One region of the Delftia sp. CH05 genome, then DNA from elsewhere that is predicted to be linked to it. Evidence: predicted binding sites of a transcription regulator. Region 1 holds the regulator's gene; the other holds the start of a gene.
What was found. Region 1 encodes NrdR, which represses ribonucleotide reductase genes. Its sites were predicted from a motif close to CACNANATNTNGTG; they were not measured.
Positions count from the first base shown of each region.

Region 2: the regulator NrdR is predicted to act here: its motif matches at 6,264-6,277, upstream of GRX31_RS07050 (ribonucleoside-diphosphate reductase subunit alpha).

Region 1 covers NZ_WUMG01000004.1:207,130-217,695, reverse strand. The annotation lists gene GRX31_RS06025 (DUF748 domain-containing protein) at 1-2,460, opposite strand, end outside; gene GRX31_RS06020 (lytic transglycosylase domain-containing protein) at 3,228-4,148, shown strand; ZMP/ZTP riboswitch at 4,285-4,460, shown strand; gene glyA (serine hydroxymethyltransferase) at 4,495-5,742, shown strand; gene nrdR (transcriptional regulator NrdR) at 5,765-6,220, shown strand; gene aroC (chorismate synthase) at 6,287-7,384, opposite strand; gene GRX31_RS06000 (helix-turn-helix domain-containing protein) at 7,710-8,081, shown strand; gene GRX31_RS05995 (CBS domain-containing protein) at 8,182-8,634, opposite strand; gene GRX31_RS05990 (O-acetylhomoserine aminocarboxypropyltransferase) at 8,741-10,039, shown strand; gene GRX31_RS05985 (alpha/beta fold hydrolase) at 10,062-10,566, shown strand, end outside.
Region 2 covers NZ_WUMG01000005.1:163,606-174,171, reverse strand. The annotation lists gene GRX31_RS07065 (carbohydrate kinase family protein) at 1-678, shown strand, start outside; gene GRX31_RS07060 (hypothetical protein) at 776-1,732, opposite strand; gene GRX31_RS07055 (ribonucleotide-diphosphate reductase subunit beta) at 1,910-3,004, opposite strand; gene GRX31_RS07050 (ribonucleoside-diphosphate reductase subunit alpha) at 3,219-6,137, opposite strand; gene ampD (1,6-anhydro-N-acetylmuramyl-L-alanine amidase AmpD) at 6,667-7,308, opposite strand; gene GRX31_RS07040 (sigma-54-dependent transcriptional regulator) at 7,295-8,809, opposite strand; gene GRX31_RS07035 (sensor histidine kinase) at 8,809-10,566, opposite strand, start outside.

The DNA.
Region 1 (10,566 bases):
GCGTGCGAAGAAGTCGCTGAGCGCCGTCTCGCGCACGCTCAGGCGCAGCGGCTGGGCGGGCTGCATCTGCAGGTCCAGGCCACGCACGGCCAAGGTTTTCCAGGCGACGAGTTCATCGCGCAGGCCCAGGCCCAAGGCAGCCGATCGAGCCTTGGCCCGGTCGGCCGTGGATTCGCTGAGCACGGCTGCCACGGCGCCTGCGGCCGTGCTGGGTGCGCCCTGCCCCGCAGCCTCACCCCCGGCTTGCACGGGCGAGGCCAGCGCGGAACGCATGCGCAGATCCACCAGTTCGACATCGCCCTGCACCATCAGCTCGGGGCCGGCAGGCTGGCTGGCAAAGCGCAGCTGACCCAGGAAATTGCCATCGGCACGCACCAGCTCCACATTGAGCATGTCGGCAAAGTAGGGCTCCAGCGCGTGCAGCGGCAGGCTGCGCGCCTGCAGCCTGCCCTGAAGCGACAGTGGCGCCAGTCCCAGATCGCCGCGCAGGCTCAGCGAGCCTGCCTGGACACGCCGGCCCGAGCCGACCTGGGCGGACAGCTCCAACGGCGTGGGAGCGGACTTGGCCGCCAGCGGCTCGATGGCGCCCAAGCGCAGGCGCAGTGAACTCAGATCCAGGGATACGGTGCGCGCCGAATCGGCGTTGCGCACGGGCGCTTCGTCACGCAGCGCAACGGCACCACCGTCCACTTCCACGGCCTGCAGCCTCAGACCCCAGGGCCTGGGCTTGTCCTTGGCGGGGTCCGGCGTCGCAGGTGCCGAGGATGCGGGTGGCAGCCATTGCTCATACATCCACCGGCCCTGGGCGTCGCGCGACACGCCCAGCTGCGGCTTTTGCAGCGCCAGGCGCCCCACGGAAACCTGCTGGCTGGCCAGATTGACCTGTACCTGCTCCAGCTGCAGGCGCGCGATGTCGACCGGCGCGGCCTTGTCCTTGAGGCTCAACTGCTCCACGCCCAGCTCGGCCACCTGCACCACCATGGCGGAGCCGCTCCAGCCCAGGCCGGCGTCGGTGCTCAGCAGACCGGTCAGCTCCGGCTTGAGATGGGCAGACAGATACGGCGCCGCCAGTTGCAGAGGCAACTGCCGCGCGGAGACGGCCAGTTGCCCCTGCCTGTCGGTCATGGCGCCGCTCAGCCTCAGTTCGGCAGGTTTTGCACCCTCTCCTGCCGCTGCAGACTGCACCTGCATGCCAGCATCAAATTGCAAAGGCTGCTCCAGCGGCCAGCGGACATCACGCACTTCCAATGACAGCTGGCGCGCCTGAAGCGCCGCACCCGACTGGCCTGCGCCGGGCGACGCATCGCGCCAATGCACCGTGGCATCGGCAATGGCCAGCCTGTCCAGGCTCACCTTCCAGGGCTGGGGCGCATCGGAGGCAGGCTTTTCCACTGCCGGACTGGAATCGGAGGCAGAGCGACTGCCCATCGCCATCCAGTTGATGCGGCCTTGCGCATCACGGGCCGCGAAAATCTCTGGAGCGCTCCACTGCACGGACTCCAGCTCCACCACCGACTGCAGGGGCTGCACGTTCTTGAGCACGGCCGCCAGGCGCTCGAAACGCAGCAGGGGCGCCTCATCGCGGTCAAGCAACTCGGCACCGGACAGGCTGACCTCGCCGGTGATCCGCACCACGGCCTGCTCGGCCTGCTCAAAGGAGATGTGCAGATTGGTATCCAGCACGCCGGAGCGCGGCTTGACGGGAGCATTGGCGGGCACATAGCCCAGGTAAGGCGTCAGGTCCACGCCCTGCCAGCTCAGATCGACGGCCGTCTGGCGCTGGTCGGTGAAAGGCGTGCTCTGGGCACTGGATTCAAAGCGGCTGCCGTTGAGTGCGAAGGACAGGTGCGGCAGCACCTTGATCTCGCGCTTGGACTCCAGATTGCTGATGAACGGCAGCTTCAGCTGCAGCTGATCCAGCATGTGCTCACGCTGCTGGACATCGTCCTGCAATTGCACGCGGCCGTCGCGCAGCGCAATGTTGTACAGCGCAAAGCCCAAGGGCTTGGCCGGCGGCGTATCGCTGGGCTCGGCCAGCCGGGCCAGCACATCATCCACATCGAAGTGCCCCAGGCTCTGCTGCGTGAGGCGCAGCACCGGCGCATCGACCTCGATGGCATCCAGGACAGGCGCCAGCCTGAAGAGGGACTGGATACTGGCATTCACATAGATGCGGTCGACCTGCAGCTGTGGCGACGACGGCGCGGGTTCTGCCTGCCCTGCGCCCGCCGACTGGCTTTTGGCAATGCGCAGATCACGCAGGGTCAGCTCCAGCGACCAGGGCCGGAACTCCACTGCCCCCACATGGACCTGGCGACCCAGCTTGGCCGATGCCTGCTTTTCCAGCTGGCTTTTGGCGACAACGGGCACCAGCGCCCACAGCAGCAGCCACAGCAAAAGAAACGCTGCAAAGGCGATGGCCAGCCTGCGCAGCCAGCGGTGCTTGAAGAGAAGTTGCATGGGGCTCTAATAACTAGTACGGCGCCATCCTGGACAGAGGACGCAGCGGTGGCTGCATTGCATCAGAAATTGGGCTGGCAGCAAGGCCTCAACCCGCATCACCGCACATTTCTTGACGTTGCAGTCACCCTGGAACGACAAAGCCCGGAAGCCTTGAACCGGCTTCCGGGCTTTACGGCAGGCACAAGTCCTGGCCGTTTTCCGCAGTCAAGGAGAGGATGGTCCTTGCTGCTCGGAAGCAAGAGATTGCTTCCAGGAAGGCCGCGGAAGAAGACTTGAACGACTGTGCCCGAACCATCGAACACCACTTTTACCCGTCTTCCACCTTGGCGAGACGACTGCAGGAGCAGTCGCCTCCAATATAGAAGGACGCAGGCCAGGCCTGCCAGTGCTTTTGCATTTCATTGCAATTTCATGAAGCCCTGTACAACCGCCGCAAGCGCCCCACATCGGTAGCACGCAACCTGCTCTCAAACACTCAGAAACTGTGTTTGCATCCATGGTTTGTTATTATTCATCGATCTAACAAACGCACTTCATAGTGTTGACCGTGTATTTGGTGAACTCCTAGAATCCGCCAGCGCTCGAATAGAGCGTTTTTTGTTTCTGCTGCCTCACGACTGAGCAGATCCCGCAGGCCTACAACGCAATGGTGCACCAAGCGCCAGCCTCCCGGATCCGCAGCACCCAATCCAGGGTGTCAGCCTCACCGGCCTTCGCTTCGGCGAAGGCCGTTTCGGGTTGGTGCCCCTAGAAAGGAAAAAGCTATGCCAGCGTCAGGAAAATTTTTCGCCGCCGCGCGAACGTTCGCCATCGATGTGGCCAACGGTTTTCTTGCCATCATCCACAACAGCTTCGCCCTTCTGGGCCTGGCTGTGGCCTTCCTGGCCATTACCTTGTTCGCCCGCCCCGACCTGCGCGATGCCGGAGAGAGCCAGCTGCGCTCCTGGCTGACCGCTCGCCAGATGGCCGAGCTGGGTGCGCCCGTCGAACTCGCGGCCAGCGACCGCGCGACGGCGACCAACCCGAAGAACCTGCCCAAGGATCAGGCGGCCGTGGCCTTCTGGCTCAGCAAGAAGTACCGCGTGGCGCCCGAGCCCATCGCGGCACTGGTCAGCGAGGCCTACGACCTGGGCAAGGTCAACCGCCTGGACCCGACGCTGATCCTGGCCATCATGGCCATCGAGTCCAGCTTCAATCCGTTCGCGCAAAGTGCTGTCGGCGCGCAGGGCCTGATGCAGGTGATGACCACGGTGCATACCGACAAGTACGAGAACTTCGGCGGCCAGAACGCCGCGTTCGACCCCGTCAGCAATCTGCGCGTGGGCGTGCGCGTGCTCAAGGAGTGCATTGAGCGCGCCGGCTCCATCGAAGGTGGCCTGCGCTACTACGTGGGCGCGGCCAACCTGCCCACCGACGGCGGCTATGCCGCCAAGGTGCTGGCCGAGCACCAGCGCCTGCGCATGGCCGCCGGCCTGCGTGCCGTGCCGCTGATGACCGCCAAGATCGAGCAGCCCAAGCAGGCCGTCCAGATCGCAGCCACCAAGCCGGCCACATCCACGGCCGAGGCAGCCGGACCTGCGGCCTCGGCAGCGTCCGCTGGCAACCCGGCAGTGCCGGTCAGCTCGAGCAGCATGTCCGCGCGCACCGAACAGGTGGCCCTGCAGACACAGGAGCCGGCGCTGTAGCCGGAACCACCGACATGGCGCACGAAGCTGGCTAAGGCCAGCTTTTTTCATGCCTGCCTGCACCCGCTGATCTGCCAGGCAGGCGGCTTCGCCAACGCCCCTCGCCTGTCTTCGGCTCCATCAGCTCAGCTACACTAGCGGGGTACGCAACTGGCGATAGGCGCAGCCGCTTCACGCACCGCTGCCGCTGACGTGGAAACCAGCAGAAGGCCTGAAAAGAACCACCTTCTGTGAACCACCGGGGAGCGTACCGCCCAGCCTCCATGCGCACGCGGGATCTGGAGTGTTCCGCCGTTCGCCTGGGCAGCCCTTGGCCTCAAGGGAATTTCAAGTTCACAGGACTGCCATGTTTCAACGCACCAATACCGTCGAGAAGGTCGACGCCGAAGTCTTTGCCGCCATCCAGGCCGAGAACCTGCGTCAACAAGAACATATCGAGCTGATCGCCAGCGAGAACTACTGCTCGCCCGCCGTGATGGAAGCCCAGGGCTCCCAGCTCACCAACAAGTACGCAGAAGGCTATCCGGGCAAGCGCTACTACGGCGGCTGCGAGAACGTCGATGTGGTCGAGCAGCTTGCCATCGACCGTGTCAAGAAGCTGTTCGGCGCCGAGGCAGCCAACGTTCAGCCCAACTCCGGCTCCCAGGCCAACCAGGCCGTGCTGATGGCCTTTGCCAAGCCCGGCGACACCATCATGGGCATGAGCCTGGCCGAAGGCGGCCACCTGACGCACGGCATGCCGCTGAACATGTCGGGCAAGTGGTTCAACGTGGTCTCCTACGGCCTGAACGCCGAAGAAGCCATCGACTACGACAAGATGGAAGCGCTGGCGCGCGAGCACAAGCCCCGCATCATCGTGGCCGGCGCATCGGCCTACGCCCTGGCCATCGACTTCGAGCGCTTCGCCAAGATCGCAAAGGAAGTCGGCGCCATCTTCTGGGTGGACATGGCCCACTACGCCGGCCTGATCGCCGCGGGCGTGTACCCCAACCCCGTGCCCCACGCCGACGTGGTCACCACCACCACGCACAAGAGCCTGCGCGGCCCGCGCGGCGGCGTGATCCTGATGAAGGCCGAGCATGAGAAGGCCATCAACAGCGCCATCTTCCCCGGCCTGCAAGGCGGCCCGCTCATGCACGTCATCGCCGGCAAGGCCGTGGCCTTCAAGGAAGCACTGTCTCCCGAGTTCAAGGTTTACCAGGAGCAGGTCGTGAAGAATGCCAAGGTCGTCGCCGAAACGCTGACGGCCCGCGGCCTGCGCATCGTCTCCGGCCGCACGGAAAGCCACGTCATGCTGGTGGACCTGCGCGCCAAGGGCATTACCGGCAAGGCGGCAGAAGCCGCACTGGGTGCCGCCCACATGACGATCAACAAGAACTCCATCCCCAACGACCCCGAAAAGCCGATGGTGACCAGCGGCATCCGCGTGGGCACGCCCGCCATGACCACGCGCGGCTTCAAGGAAGAGGAAGCCCGCCTGACGGCCAACCTGCTGGCCGACGTGCTGGAGAACCCCAGCGACGAAGCCAACCTGGCTCGCGTGCGCGCCCAGGTGGCCGAGCTGACGGCCCGCTTCCCGGTCTACGGCGCCTGATTTGAGCGCATAGAGGCCTGCCATGAAGTGCCCGTTCTGCAGCCACCCGGACACCCAGGTCGTGGAGACCCGTGAGGCCGAGGATGGGGGCTTCATTCGCCGCCGCCGCCAATGCGGCGGCTGCGACAAGCGCTTCACCACCTATGAGCGGCCCGAGGTCAGCTTCCCCGCCATCGTCAAGAAGGACGGGCGGCGCATCGAGTACGAGCGCGCCAAGCTGCTGGGTTCGTTCAAGATTGCGCTGCGCAAGCGTCCCGTGAGCACGGAGCAGATCGATGCCGCCATCGAGCGCATCGAGGAACGGCTGCGCAACCTGGGCGAGCGCGAAGTGCTCTCCAGCCGCCTGGGCGAGATGGTGATGCGCGAGCTCAAGCTGCTCGACAAGGTCGGCTACATCCGCTACGCCAGCGTCTACCGCAGCTTCGAGGACGTGGACGACTTCAAGAACGTCATGGATGAAGTCCGCAATCCCGGCTGATCAGGCCGGCAGGACACAAGAAAGCCGCCCTTGGGCGGCTTTCTCTTTGGCGTCCTGGCAGCGCTTTCAGGGCGCCGCGGCAGGAATCGGCGCCAGGCCTGAATCGACGTCGCCGCACTGGGCGCGGTGGCGCAGGGCGTGGTCCATCACCACCAGGGCCAGCAACGCTTCGGCGATGGGCGCGGCGCGGATGCCCACGCAGGGGTCATGGCGACCCTTGGTGATGACTTCGGTGCTCTGGCCCTGGGTGTCGATGGACTCGCGCGGCGTGATGATGGAGCTGGTGGGCTTGATGGCGATGCGCACCTCCAGATCCTGGCCCGTGCTGATGCCGCCCACGATGCCACCGGCGTTGTTGCTGCGAAAGCCTTCAGGACTCAGCGAGTCGCCGTGCGTGGTGCCGCGCTGGACCACGCTGTCGAAGCCCGCGCCGATCTCCACGGCCTTGACGGCGTTCAGGCCCATCATGGCGTAGGCGACGTCGGCATCGAGGCGGTCATACAGCGGCTGGCCCAGGCCCACCGGCATGCCACTGGCCTGCACGCGCAGCGCGGCGCCGCAGGAGTCGCCCGACTTGCGCAGCGCATCCATGTATTCCTCGTAGCGGGACACATCGGCCACCGGCGCAAAGAAGGGATTGTTGCGCACATGCTCCCAGCTCTCGAAGGGCAGCGACAGCTCGCCCACCTGGGTCATGCAGGCGCGGAACTCGGTGCCGAATTTTTCCTTGAGCCACTTCTTGGCCACGGCGCCGGCCGCCACCGTGGGCGCCGTCAGCCGTGCGGAGGAGCGGCCGCCGCCGCGCGGATCACGGATGCCGTACTTCTGGAAGTAGGCGTAGTCGGCATGGCCGGGACGAAAGCTTTGCGCAATGTTGGAGTAGTCCTTGCTGCGCTGGTCGGTATTGCGGATCAGCAAAGCGATCGGCGTGCCCGTGGTGCGGCCTTCGTAGACACCCGAGAGGATTTCCACCGCGTCCGGCTCGTTGCGCTGCGTCACGAACTTGCTGGTGCCGGGGCGGCGGCGGTCCAGGTCGTGCTGGATGTCCGCCTCGCTCAGTGCCATGCCAGGCGGGCAACCGTCGATGACGCAGCCGATGGCCGGGCCATGCGATTCGCCGAAGTTGGTGACAGTGAATAGGGTTCCGAAGGTGTTGCCGCTCATAGGCCGATGATTATGCCCGGGTCGCCCCCAGGCGCCGCTCCCGCTGCAGCGGTGCATTGCGCAGGCTGCCATCTCCTGCAAAGAAACAATAAAACTATCAAATTACAAATATTGATAGCTAGAATTACAGAACATTGTTCTTCAACCGCCTGCGGACCATCCCTCAGGCACCAGCCGCAACTTGCGGGAGATTCGTGAAATGCAGACCTCTTCCGGCTCAACGCAACGCCAGGATCGCAGCGATCCTGCGAGCAGCACTCCACCGCCCTCACCCATCCTTCAACAGGATGCCGGTGACCAGAATCTTCACCCCACCCTGATGACCATGCTGCTGGTCTCAGCCAGGCCCGATGATTTCAGAACCCGCAACCGGCTTGCCCAGGCCAAGCAGTACATGCGGGCCCGGCTGGATGACCCCGAGCTCAAGCCCCTGCAGGTGGCCCAGGGCCTGGGCATGTCGCTGCGCAGCCTGGCGCGTCTGTTCGCCACCGAGGGACTGACTCCCAGCCGCTGGCTCTGGAACGAGCGCCTGGCCCAGGCCCACCTGCTGCTGCAGGCCGACAATGCGCGGCGCGTGACCGATGTGGCGATGGCCTGCGGCTTCACCAGCTTCTCGCACTTCAGCCGCGTCTTCAGGCAGGCCTATGCCGTGCCGCCCAGCGCCTTGCTCAAGCCCCGGCGCAGCAGCGTGCATTGAACGGGCTTGCGCCCGGCCGTAAAAAGCCAAGGCCTGCGCCGCGTTCTGCGGTCGCAGGCCTTGCTGCATGGGCAGGGACGGTCTTGCCGCGACCGGATGATCAGTCCGCGCCCTGGCGCTCGCCTTCGGGCCAGTCGCGGATATAGGCCTTGAGCATGCGGTTCTCGAAGTTCTGGCTGTCCACCACGGCCTTGGCCACGTCGTACAGGCTGATCACGCCCATCAGCATGCGCTTGTCCATCACCGGCATGTAGCGCGCATGGCGGTCCAGCATCATGCGGCGCACCTCGTCCATGTCGGTTTCCATGGTGCAGGTCATGGGAGCGTCGTCCATGGCCGAGCGCACTAGCGTCTCGCCCACGCCGCCGTGCTTGACAAAGCCCTGGATCACTTCGCGGAAGGTCAGCATGCCGACCACGTCGCCGTGCTCCATGACCACGAGGGAGCCGATATCGCGCTCGGACATCACCTGCACCGCGCTGGCCAGGCTTTCGTCCGGCGACACCGTGTAGAGGGTGTTGCCCTTGACGCGCAGGATGTCACTTACTTTCATGCCGTATCTCCAAGATTGTCTGTGTCGCCGTGGTTGCGGCAAGCCCATGTCTGTCGGGAAATATAGCCCACAATGCCCGCTTGCCTTGACAACCATGGAGACAGGAATGCCCGGCTACTCGGATCCCGGCTTTGACACTCTGGCGCTGCACGCGGGCGCACAGCCCGACCCCGCCACCGGTGCGCGCGCGACGCCCATCCACCTCACGACCTCGTTCGTCTTCGAGTCCAGCGACCATGCGGCCTCTTTGTTCAATCTGGAGCGCCCCGGCCACGTCTACAGCCGCATCTCCAATCCCACGAACGCCGTACTGGAGCAGCGCGTCTCGGCCCTGGAAGGGGGCGTGGGCGCCATCGCCGTGGCCAGCGGCCAGGCGGCGCTGCACCTGTCGGTGGCCACGCTCATGGGCGCGGGCAGCCACATCGTGGCCAGCACGGCACTGTACGGCGGCTCGCAGAACCTGCTGCACTACACGCTGGCGCGCTTCGGCATAGAGACCACCTTCGTCAAGCCCGGCGACATCGACGGCTGGCGCGCCGCCGTGCGGCCCAATACCAAGCTGTTCTTCGGCGAGACCGTGGGCAACCCGGGCCTGGATGTGCTCGACATTCCCACCATCAGCGCCATCGCGCATGAGGCCGGCGTGCCGCTGCTGGTGGACTCCACGCTGACATCGCCCTGGCTGATGAAGCCGTTGGAGCATGGCGCGGACATCGTCTACCACTCGGCCACCAAGTTCCTGTCGGGCCACGGCACCGTGGTCGGGGGCATCGTGGTGGATGGCGGCAGCTTCGACTGGGAAAAGTCGGGACGCTTCCCGGAGCTGACCGAGCCCTACGACGGCTTCCACAACATGGTGTTCAGCGAGGAAAGCAGCACTGGCGCCTTCCTTCTGCGCGCACGCCGCGAAGGCCTGCGCGACTTCGGCGCCTGCATGAGCCCGCACACGGCCTGGCTGATCCTGCAGGGCATAGAGACGCTTCCGCTGCGCATGGAGCGCCATATCCGCAACACCGAGAAGGTGGTGCAATTCCTGGCCAGCCATCCGCTGGTGGGCCGCGTGGGCCACCCGCTGCTCGATACCCATCCCTCGCACCAGCTCGCCAAGAAGCTGCTGCCGCGCGGCGCAGGCTCGGTGTTCAGCTTCGACATCAAGGGCAACCGCAACCAGGGCCGCAAGTTCATCGAGACGCTCAAGGTCTTCAGCCACCTGGCCAATGTGGGCGACTGCCGCAGCCTGGTCATCCACCCTGCCAGCACCACGCACTTCCGCATGAGCGACGAGGCGCTGGCCCAGGCCGGCATCGGCCAGGGCACGATCCGCCTGTCCATCGGGCTGGAAGACGCAGACGACCTGATCGACGACCTCAAGCGCGCCCTCAAGGCGGCCGAGAAGGCCGCGTGAATCGGCAAGGGAGACACCAACAATGAAGATCGATGTTCACGGCCACGCCATCTACGCCTATACCGGCGGCAAGGCCTTCAATCCCGCACAGCCTACGGCCATCCTCATCCACGGCGTGCTGTGCGACCACAGCGTCTGGGCACTGCAAAGCCGTTACCTGGCCAACCACGGCTGGAACGTGCTGGCCATAGACCTGCCGGGCCACTGCCGCAGCGCAGGCGATGCGCCGGCCAGCGTGGAGGCGGCGGCGGATTTCATCGGCCAGCTCATGGATGCGGCAGGCATCGAGAAGGCTGCGCTGGTAGGCCACAGCTGGGGCAGCCTGATCGCCATGGAAGCGGCCGCGCGGCTGGGCGCGCGCGTCAGCCACCTGGTGCTGGTGGGCACGGCCTACCCGATGAAGGTCTCGCCCGCCCTGCTGGACTCCGCACTGAGCGCGCCAGAGCAGGCCATCCGCATGGTCAATGTGTTCTCGCGCGCCACGCTGGCGCCACCCAGCGGCGCAGGCAGCTGGGTGTTCGGCGCCG
Region 2 (10,566 bases), on a different contig from region 1:
GACTATGTGCAGCGTCTGCAGGATCTGGGCGTGCACACGGCGCACATCGGCCAGTTGCAGGACACGCATACGGCCCAGTGCATGATCATGACCGACCGCGACAACAACCAGATCACGGCCTTCCACCCGGGCGCCATGATGCAGGCCCACGGCAACCGCATCACGCCCGAACTCAGGGAGCAGGTGCGCGTGGGCATCATCGCTCCCGATGGCCGCGAGGCCATGATCGAGCATGCCCAGCAGTTCAAGGCTGCAGGCATTCCCTTCGTCTTTGATCCGGGCCAGGGCCTGCCCATGTTCGACGGGCAGGATCTGCGCCGCTTCATCGAGCAGGCCGACTGGGTGGCCGTGAACGACTATGAAGCCCGCATGCTCAGCGAGCGCACGGGCTGGAGCCTGGAGCAGATTTCAGGGCAGGTGCAGGGCCTGGTGGTGACGCTGGGCGCGCAAGGCTGCGAGGTCTGGGTGCAAGGCACCAGGACCCCGGTGGCGCCTGTGCAGCCCGCTGCCGTGGTCGACCCCACGGGCTGTGGCGACGCGTGGCGTGGCGCCCTGCTGTTCGGCCTGGAGCGTGGCTGGGATCTGGTGCGTTGTGCAGAACTGGGCAACCGCCTGGGTGCGCTCAAGATTGCCAGCCGCGGCCCGCAGAACTACGTGCTGGACTTCGCCAAGCCCTGAGGCGGTGATCGCCGGGTGGCGGTACAGCCGCCATCGTCGCAATGAAAAAAGCCCGACTCGAAAGAGCCGGGCTTTTTGCTTTGAGACCGGAGAAGTCTCAGGGCTTGCTGCCTGTGGGGAAGGGCCATGCGGCTTGGGGTGCCAGGCGGGTTTGCGCGATGGGCGCGGGTGCGGCAGCGGGAGCTGCAGGCGCGGCAGCGGCGGGAGCTGCTGCGGCCTTCTTGGGAGCAGCGGCCTTCTTCGGCGCTGCAGCCTTCTTGGCGGGAGCGGCAGGAGCTGCTGCAGCCTTGGCGGGTGCTGCTGCGGGCTTGGCAGCCGGTGCAGCGGCGGGCTTCTTGGCCGCAGGAGCTGCAGCCTTCTTGGCGGGAGCTGCGGCCTTCTTGGCGGCAGGAGCAGCAGCCTTCTTGGCAGGCGCGGCAGCCTTCTTTGCAGCAGGAGCAGCAGCCTTCTTGGCGGGAGCAGCGGCCTTCTTGGCAGCAGGCGCAGCAGCCTTCTTGGCGGGAGCAGCGGCCTTCTTGGCAGCAGGAGCAGCAGCCTTCTTGGCGGGAGCTGCGGCCTTCTTTGCAGCAGGAGCAGCAGCCTTCTTGGCAGGAGCGGCGGCCTTCTTTGCAGCAGGCGCAGCAGCCTTCTTGGCGGGAGCGGCGGCCTTCTTGGCAGCAGGAGCAGCAGCCTTCTTGGCGGGAGCAGCGGCCTTCTTTGCAGCAGGAGCAGCAGCCTTCTTGGCGGGAGCAGCGGCCTTCTTTGCAGCAGGAGCAGCAGCCTTCTTGGCAGGAGCGGCGGCCTTCTTGGCAGCAGGAGCTGCAGCCTTCTTGGCGGGAGCAGCGGCCTTCTTCGCAGCAGGCGCAGCAGCCTTCTTGGCGGCAGGAGCAGCAGCCTTCTTGGCGGGAGCGGCAGCCTTCTTTGCAGCAGGAGCCGCAGCCTTCTTGGCGGGCGCTGCCTTGGCAGTGGCCGTGGCTTTCTTCACGGCTTCAGCCTTGGGGGCGGCCGCCTTTTTGGCGGTGGTCTTCTTGTCGGTGGGGGCCTTGGTAGAGGCCGTCTTCTTCGCAGTTGCCATCATCTTCTCCTTCGTTGATTTGCACAAAACACTTCGGGGTACGGGGCTCCGAAGCGATTCAATGCGATGTGGAGTGACGCATCGCAATGAACACGGAGACGCCCCACGCCGCAACACCATCGGTATTGCAAAAGCGTGAAGCGCGTCATGGTTCGCATTGTGCCTGCAGAGAAGCGATTAATCCCAGGAAAGTGCGCCTCCGGTTTGATACTCGATGACGCGTGTCTCAAAGAAGTTACGTTCCTTCTTCAAATCGATCATCTCGCTCATCCAGGGGAACGGGTTTTCCTCGTTGGGGAACAGGGCCTCCAGGCCGATCTGCGTGGCGCGGCGGTTGGCGATGTAGCGCAGGTAGCCCTTGAACATCGATGCGTTCATGCCCAGCACGCCGCGCGGCATGGTGTCCTCTGCATAGCGGTATTCCAGCTCGACGGCCTTGACGAAAAGCGCCGTGATTTCTTCCTTGAATTCGGGTGTCCACAGCTGCGGATTTTCGAGCTTGAGCTGGTTGATCAGGTCGATGCCGAAGTTGCAGTGCATGGACTCGTCGCGCAGGATGTACTGGTACTGCTCGGCAGCGCCGGTCATCTTGTTCTGACGGCCCAGGGCCAGGATCTGCGTGAAGCCCACGTAGAAGAACAGGCCCTCCATCAGGCAGGCGAAAACGATGAGCGACTTCAGCAGCGTCTGGTCGGTCTCGAAGGTGCCGGTCTTGAAGCTGGGGTCCATGATCGCCTCGATGAAGGGGATCAGGAATTCGTCCTTGTCGCGGATGGAGGGAACCTCGAGATAGGCGTTGAAGATCTCGCCTTCATCCAGGCCCAGCGACTCCACGATGTACTGGTAGGCGTGGGTGTGGATGGCTTCCTCGAAGGCCTGGCGCAGCAGGAACTGGCGGCACTCGGGTGCGGTGATGTGGCGGTAGGTGCCCAGCACGATGTTGTTGGCCGCCAGCGAGTCGGCCGTCACGAAGAAGCCCAGGTTGCGCTTGACGATGCGGCGCTCGTCCTCGGTCAGGCCGTTGGGGTCCTTCCACAGGGCGATGTCGCGGTTCATGTTCACTTCCTGCGGCATCCAGTGGTTGGCGCAGGTGGCCAGGTACTTTTCCCAGGCCCACTTGTACTTGAAGGGCACCAGCTGGTTGACGTCGGTCTTGGCGTTGATGATTCGCTTGTCGGCGGCGTTGACGCGCTGGTGTGTGCCGGTGGCGGGGGCAGCTCCTGCGCCGGTCGGCGTGTTCGAGAGGGTGGCGTCGTCGTCAAAGGTCAGCATTGCAATTTTCTCCGGCATGCCCTGAGGCATATGTTCAGTTCATTCGGTGCGAAAGAGGCCTCTCTTTCTGCTCCGGTCAATGTAGGACCATGGGTGGCCTGGCATGTTGAGCAGGCCCAAGGTCCATGGCGAAGATCCTGCGCATGGCGCTGGCTGGCTGGCTGGCGGGCAGGGCGCGGGGCCTGCGCCGTGGCGAGGCCCCGCGCTGCGCGGCTTACTGGCAGGCTTCGCAGCCGGGATCGTCGATGGCGCAGAACTTGATGTCCGTCGCCGGGGCCTGGGCGCGTGCGGCGGCTGCCGCGGCTTCCAGGGCGCTGGAGGTGCTCACGGCAGCGGGCTGGGCGGCAGCCGTGGGCACTGCGTTGAGCACGCGGCTTTGCACCGTGGACTTCTCGATGTTGGTGGCGCTGGTGGTGCGCAGGTAGTAGGTGGTCTTCAGGCCACGCAGCCAGGCCAGCTTGTAGGTGTCGTCCAGCTTCTTGCCCGAGGCGCCGGCCATGTAGATGTTCAGGCTCTGGGCCTGGTCGATCCACTTCTGGCGGCGTGCAGCGGCCTCGACCAGCCAGGTGGGCTCGACCTCGAAGGCGGTGGCGTACAGGTTCTTGACGTCCTGGGGCACGCGGTCGATGGGGCGCAGCGAGCCGTCGAAATGCTTGAGGTCCATGACCATCACGTCGTCCCACAGGCCCAGGCGCTTCAGGTCGCGCACCAGGTACTGGTTGATGACGGTGAACTCGCCGGACAGGTTGGACTTGACCGACAGGTTGCCGAACGAAGGCTCGATGGAGGCATCGACGCCGACGATGTTGGAGATGGTCGCCGTGGGGGCGATGGCCACGCAGTTGGAGTTGCGCATGCCGTGCTGGCCGATCTTGGCGCGCAGCGCATCCCAGTCCAGGCGCGAGGAACGGTCCACTTCCACGTAGCCGCCGCGGGCCTTCTCCAGCAGGTTCAGCGTGTCCAGCGGCAGGATGCCCTGGTCCCACAGCGAGCCCTTGTAGCTGGAGTACTGGCCGCGTTCCCTGGCCAGTTCGGTGGAGGCCCAGTAGGCGTAGTAGCAGATGGCTTCCATCGACTGGTCGGCGAACTCGACGGCCGCGTCGCTGGCGTAGGCGATGCGCATTTCATAGAGCGCATCCTGGAAGCCCATCAGGCCCAGGCCCACGGGGCGATGGCGCAGGTTGGAGTCCTTGGCCTTCTGCACGGCGTAGTAGTTGATGTCGATCACGTTGTCCAGCATGCGCATGGCCGTGGTGATGGTCTTGCGCAGCTTGCCGTGGTCGATGGCGCCGTTGGTGATGTGGCGCGCCAGGTTGACCGAGCCCAGGTTGCAGACGGCGGTCTCGGTGTCGCTGGTGTTCAGCGTGATCTCGGTGCACAGGTTGGACGAGTGCACCACGCCGGCGTGCTGCTGGGGCGAGCGCACGTTGCAGGGGTCCTTGAAGGTGACCCAGGGGTGGCCGGTCTCGAACAGCATGGACAGCATCTTGCGCCACAGGTCCACGGCCGGGATGCGCTTGAACAGCTTGAGCTCGCCGGTGTCGGCCTTGGTTTCGTAGGCCGTGTAGGCGCGCTCGAAGGCTGCGCCGAAGAGGTCGTGCAGGTCGCCGACATCGGAGGGCGAGAACAGGGTCCACTGGCCCTTTTCCATGACGCGCTTCATGAACAGGTCGGGAATCCAGTTCGCCGTGTTCATGTCGTGCGTGCGGCGGCGGTCGTCGCCCGTGTTCTTGCGCAGCTCGAGGAATTCCTCGATGTCCAGGTGCCAGGTCTCCAGGTACGTGCAGACGGCGCCCTTGCGCTTGCCGCCCTGGTTCACGGCCACGGCCGTGTCGTTGACCACCTTGAGGAAGGGCACCACGCCCTGCGACTCGCCGTTCGTGCCCTTGATGCGCGAACCCAGGGCGCGCACGCGCGTCCAGTCGTTGCCCAGGCCGCCGGCGAACTTGGACAGCAGAGCGTTTTCCTTGATCGACTCATAGATGCCGTCCAGATCGTCGGGCACCGTGGTCAGGTAGCACGAAGACAGCTGCGAGCGCAGCGTGCCGCTGTTGAACAGCGTGGGCGTGCTGCTCATGAAGTCGAAGGAAGACAGCAGTTCGTAGAACTCGATGGCGCGCGCGTTGCGGTCCTCTTCCTGCAGCGCCAGGCCCATGGCCACGCGCATGAAGAAGGACTGGGGCAGCTCGATGCGCGTCTTGCGCACGTGCAGGAAGTAGCGGTCGTACAGGGTCTGCAGGCCCAGGTAGTCGAACTGCTGGTCGCGTTCGGCCTTGAGGGCGGCAGCCAGGCGGGGCAGGTCGTAGTTCAGCAGCTCGGGGTTGAGCAGCTCGTTGTCCACGCCCTTCTGGATGAAGCCGGGGAAGTAGGCGGCGTAGGCCGACTGGATGTCGGCAGGCTGCACGTCATGGCCCATGACCTCGCGCACGATGGTGTGCAGCAGCAGGCGGGCGGTGACGTAGGTGTAGTCGGGGTCCTTTTCGATCAGCGTGCGCGCGGCCAGGATGGAGGCCTTGAAGACTTCTTCGATCGGCACGCCGTCGTACAGGTTGCGCAGCGTCTCGGCGACGATGGGCGCGGCCTGGATGTCGGCATTGAGGTTGCGGCAGGAGGCCTCGATCAGGGCCAGCAGGCGGGCCTGGTCCAGCGGAACGCGCTGGCCGTTGTCGGTCACATGCAGCACGGGGGCGGGCGCGGCCGCAGCGGCGGCAGCGGCCTCGGCGGCCTTCTTCTGCTCGGCACGCTCCTGGTTGCGGCGGTCGCGGTACAGCACGTAGGCGCGCGCCACGTCGTGGTGGCCGCCGCGCATCAGGCCCAGCTCGACCTGGTCCTGCACGTCTTCAATATGGAAGGTGCCGCCGCCCGGACGCGAGCGCAGCAGGGCGCGCACCACGGCCTGGGTGAGCTCGTCCACGGTCTCGCGCACGCTGGCGGAGGCAGCGCCCTGGGCGCCGCGCACGGCCAGGAAGGCCTTGGTCAGCGCGACGGCGATCTTTTGCGGGGTGAAGGGCACCACGTCGCCGCTGCGGCGGATGATCTGGTAGCCGTCCTGCACGGACAGGTGATGGGCGGAGGAAGGATTGGCAGCATCACCGTGCGCAGCGGGAGCCAAAGAATTCAGTGCTTCTTGCATGAGTTTCCTCAACGGGTGTTTGTGGATAGAACGGACGCGGACCTGCACTGGGGGCAGGCTTGCTGGGAGATGGAATCGATGGCCGGATGTGCACACCGTTTTCACAGGGTGTGCACAGCTTGTGAACACTAGATATGGTGTCCGGCGTGCTCTCAGGCACTACCTGTAGTGTATCGCCGTCTCATGTACACGGGGTACTCACGGCCGGAAAACCGCTGTTTGCGCTGCGCCAAAACAGTGCCCAGCATGCAAGCCCATAGCAGCAGATCACCGCTGCGCGGTGGCTGGCGGGCGATGGCCTGTCGCAAGCCGCTACAGCCTTGCCGCTGCGCCGGTCGGACCGCCGAAAGCCCCATGAACAGTGGGGCTGCGACACATGCGTGAATTTGTAAAAAAAGATCAGGCCGGCCCGGCGTGCGCCTGCGCGCCACATGGGTTGCTTTCTGGATTGACAGCGCACTTTTCCTGGGCCTGTGGACAAGCCGGCCTGCGTGCAAGGCCTGGCGCAGTCCGGCAGGAGGGTGTGTGCTTACGTGGAGGGCTGGCCGGCGCGGGGCGGCAGCTGCCAGTTCGCCGTGGCCTGGTGACGGGACAGCAGCCCGCGCAGCCGGGGCCAGTCGAAGCCGGGGCCGGGATCGCGTTTGCGGCCGGGCGCAATGTGCTCATGGCCTGCGAGATGGGCGACGGGGTAGCGTGCGGCGATGGCTTCGCACAGGTTCTCCAGGGCCGCATATTGGGCCGGCTCGAACGGCAGTCCCTCCAGGCCCTCCAGCTCTATGCCGATGGAGTCGTCGTTGCAGCGGTCCTTGCCGCGCCAGCTGGAGGCGCCCGCATGCCAGGCGCGCGCGTCACAGTCCACAAATTGCCAGACCTCGCCCAGGCGCGTGACGAAGAAATGGGCCGACACCTCCAGGCCGCGTATGCCCTGGTAGTAAGGATGGGCGTCCCAGTCGAGCTGGTTGGTGAACAGTTGCTGGACCGCCCCCGTGCCGTACTCGCCGGGGGGCAGGCTGATGGAGTGCACGACGACCAGATCGACCAGGGCCTGGGCCGGGCGCTCGCCGAAGTTGGGCGAGGGCAGGTGGCGTGCCTGTTGCAGCCAGCCGCCTTGCCAGGTCCAGGCCGGGCCCATGGTCGTGGTGGCTGGTGCCTGCGGATCAGGCTTCGCCATGGCCGCCTCCGTCCGCCTCGGCGCTGGCGTCGCCGGGCAGGGCGATGTTCAGCCGGTCGATGCGGTAGCGGATCTGGCGCAGGCTCAGCCCCAGGCGTGCGGCCGTGGCCGTGCGGTTGAAGCCGTTTTCCTGCAGCGCCTGCACCAGGATGCCGCGCTCGCGCTCGTCCAGCCAGGCCTGCAGGTCGCGGGGCAGCTCCATGTGGGCAGGCTCCGGCGGCGGTGCGGCGCCGTCGTGCGCCTGGGTCTGCGTCGATGCGGGTGGAGCCGGCGGAGTGCCGCAGGGCAGCTGCATCTCGGGGTCTATGCGCAGCGGCCCTTCCTCGCCCAGCGTGATGGCGCGGTGCAGCAGGTTCTCCAGTTCACGCACATTGCCGGGCAGGGGCAGGCGGGCGATCTGCTCCAGGGAACGCTCGTCGATCTCGGGCATGGGCAGGCCCGACTCCTGCGACAGCCGTGCCAGCAATGCGCGGCACAGCGCGGGCAGGTCCTCGCGGCGCTCGCGCAGCGGCGGAAGAAGTACTTCGATGACGTTGAGGCGGTAGTACAGGTCCTGGCGAAAACGTCCTGCCTGCACGTCGGCGGCCAGGTCGCGGTGGGTGGCGCTGACGATGCGCACGTCGGCCGCTTCCTCCTGCGCCGAGCCCAGGGGCCGCACGCGGCGTTCCTGGATGGCGCGCAGCAGCTTGGCCTGCATGGGCAGCGGCAGGTCGCCGATTTCGTCGAGGAACAGGGTGCCGCCGCGTGCCGCCTGGAAATAGCCGTCGCGGTCCTGGGTGGCTCCGGTATAGGAGCCTTTGCGGGCGCCGAAGAACTCGGCCTCCAGCAGGTTTTCGGGGATGGCGCCGCAGTTCACGGCCACCATGGGGCCGTGGGCGCGCTGGCTGCAGGCGTGCAGGGCGCGCGCCACCAGCTCCTTGCCCGTGCCCGACTCCCCGTGCACCAGCACCGGCGCCATGCCGCGCGCCACCTTGGCAATGCGCTGCTTGACGGCCTGCATGGCGGGCGACTCCCCAACCATGGCGTCGAGCGCCCCGCCGCCGCTGAGCACGGGGCTTGCGGCCGACGCCGCCGAGGGGCTGCGCGCCGGCATCACGCCGGGGGGCGGCACGCCGCCCACGCCCTGGGCGGCCGAGGCCACGACCAGGCGGAACTGCTTGAGGTCCACGGGCTTGGTCAGATAGTCGAAGGCGCCCGAGCGCAGGGCTTCGACGGCATTTTCGGCCGAGCCGTAGGCGGTCATGACCACGCAGCGTTCTCGCCGCTGCTGGTTGCGCAGGTCCTGCAGCAGCTCCATTCCCATGCCGTCGGGCAGGCGCATGTCGGTGATGACCACGTCGAAGCGCTGGGTCTGCAGCTGTTCGCGCGCCTCGCCCACGCTGGCGGCGGTTTCCACGCGGTAGCCTTCGCGCAGCAGGGTCAGTTCATAGAGGGTGCGCAGATCCGGCTCGTCGTCCACGACAAGAATCGATGCGGCAGCGGGCAGGGAGTTCAAGGGCATCACACCACAATCTGGTCAAACAGGGAGGCCGGCAGAGCCGATGCGGCGCCGGCGCGGAACACGATGCTGAAGGCATTGCCCTCGACAGGGCCGTGCGGCGCGGGCCGCGACAGCCGCTGGTAGCTGATGCCTGCATCGTAGCGCTGGCACAGCTCGCGGCAGATGTACAGGCCCAGGCCGCTGGAGCGGCTTTCCGACGAGAAGAAGGGCTCGAACAGATGGCGTTGCACCGTGGGCTCCAGTGCGGCGCCGTCGCTCCAGACCTGCAGCCAGATCTGGCCTGCGGCCGGCGCGCCGGTCAGCACCTGCAGCGTATGCGGCTGCTGGGCGTTGCTGCGGTAGCGCTGGGCGTTGTCCAGCAGGTTCACCAGGATGCGGCGCAGGTGCTCGCCGTCGAACACCACGGTCCTTGCGCGCGCGTCCAGCAGCAGCTGGATGCTGCGCGCAGGCTGGCCCTGGGCCTGCCACTCCTGGCAGGCCTGGGCCACATGCTGGTCCAGGTCCAGTAGGCCGGCGTGGGCCTCGCCAATGTGCTGCTGGGCCCGCGCGATGTTGAGCACGTCCTCGACGGTGCGCGCCAGCCGCTCGGCGTTCTGGCCCACGATGCGGCACAGCTGCTGCTGGGCCGGGTTCTGCGCCAGATCTTCTGCCAGCAGGGCGTTGGCCTGGGTGATGGCAGCCAGCGGATTGCGGATCTCATGGGCCACGGCGGCGGACATGCGGCCCATGGAGGCCAGCTTTTCCGTGCGCAGCCGCGCCTCCAATTCGCGCAGGTCGTGCAGAAAGACCACGCACAGCTGCTGCAGCAGCGCGGGCTCGGCGGCATCGGTGGCGTCGGACGGGGTGGCGACCTCGGTCAGCCAGGTGCGCAGATGCAGTCCCGTCATGCCTTCCTGGCCGATGGACTGCAGATGGATGGCGGCCGATATCGGCAGGTTCTGGGCAAAGCTCTGGGCCACGGCATCCTGCAGCCGCTGCCAGCCGGCGTGCTCCTTGAGTGCGAAGGGCAGGGCATGCGCGTCGGCCAGTCCCAGCAGGTGCAGCGCGGCCGGGTTGGCCTGCTGCACGCGGAATTGGGGATCAACCACCAGCACGCCTTCGCCCAGGTGGCGGATCACCAGGGCATTGACCTGCTCCTGGGCCTGGGCCTTGCGGCTGCTGTGCTGTGCCAGGTGCCGCTCGCGCCGCACGCGGCGCGCCAGCTCGTGCGTCAGATAGGCCACGGCGAAATAGCCTGCGCAGGCAAAGCTGGCCTGGTAGTAGGCCTGGGTACTTTCTATGCGGCCCGCCAGGTCCTGCCATGCGACCCAGCCCAGGGTCAGCAGCGTGACGCTGGCCGTGGTGGCCAGCGCCAGCGTCAGATTGCCCAGCACGGCCGAAATCAGGATGGGGATGGCCAGCAGGGCCGAGTAGTTGAGCGGGCCTGTCTGCAACACCTGCAGCAGGCAGATGGCCGCGATGTCCACGCCGATCACGGGCAGCCAGTGCACGCCGGCGCGGGCAGAGGGCGGCTGCTCGCGTGCGGTCAGCCGCACCAGCAGCGTCAGCCCCAGGTAGCCCAGGCAGACCAGCCAGACCAGGGGATTGCCGCCGGGCTGCACGCTGAGCAGCGCCAGCTGCAGCAGCAGCAGCGCAGTGGCGATGAGAACGCGGCCCGTCAGAAATCCCTGCCACAGCCGGACGAAGGGGGCGTTGGCGTCGTGCGGCGACTGCGCCGTGGCCTCGTCGATGGTGGGCGGCTGGGAGCGGGCGGCGTC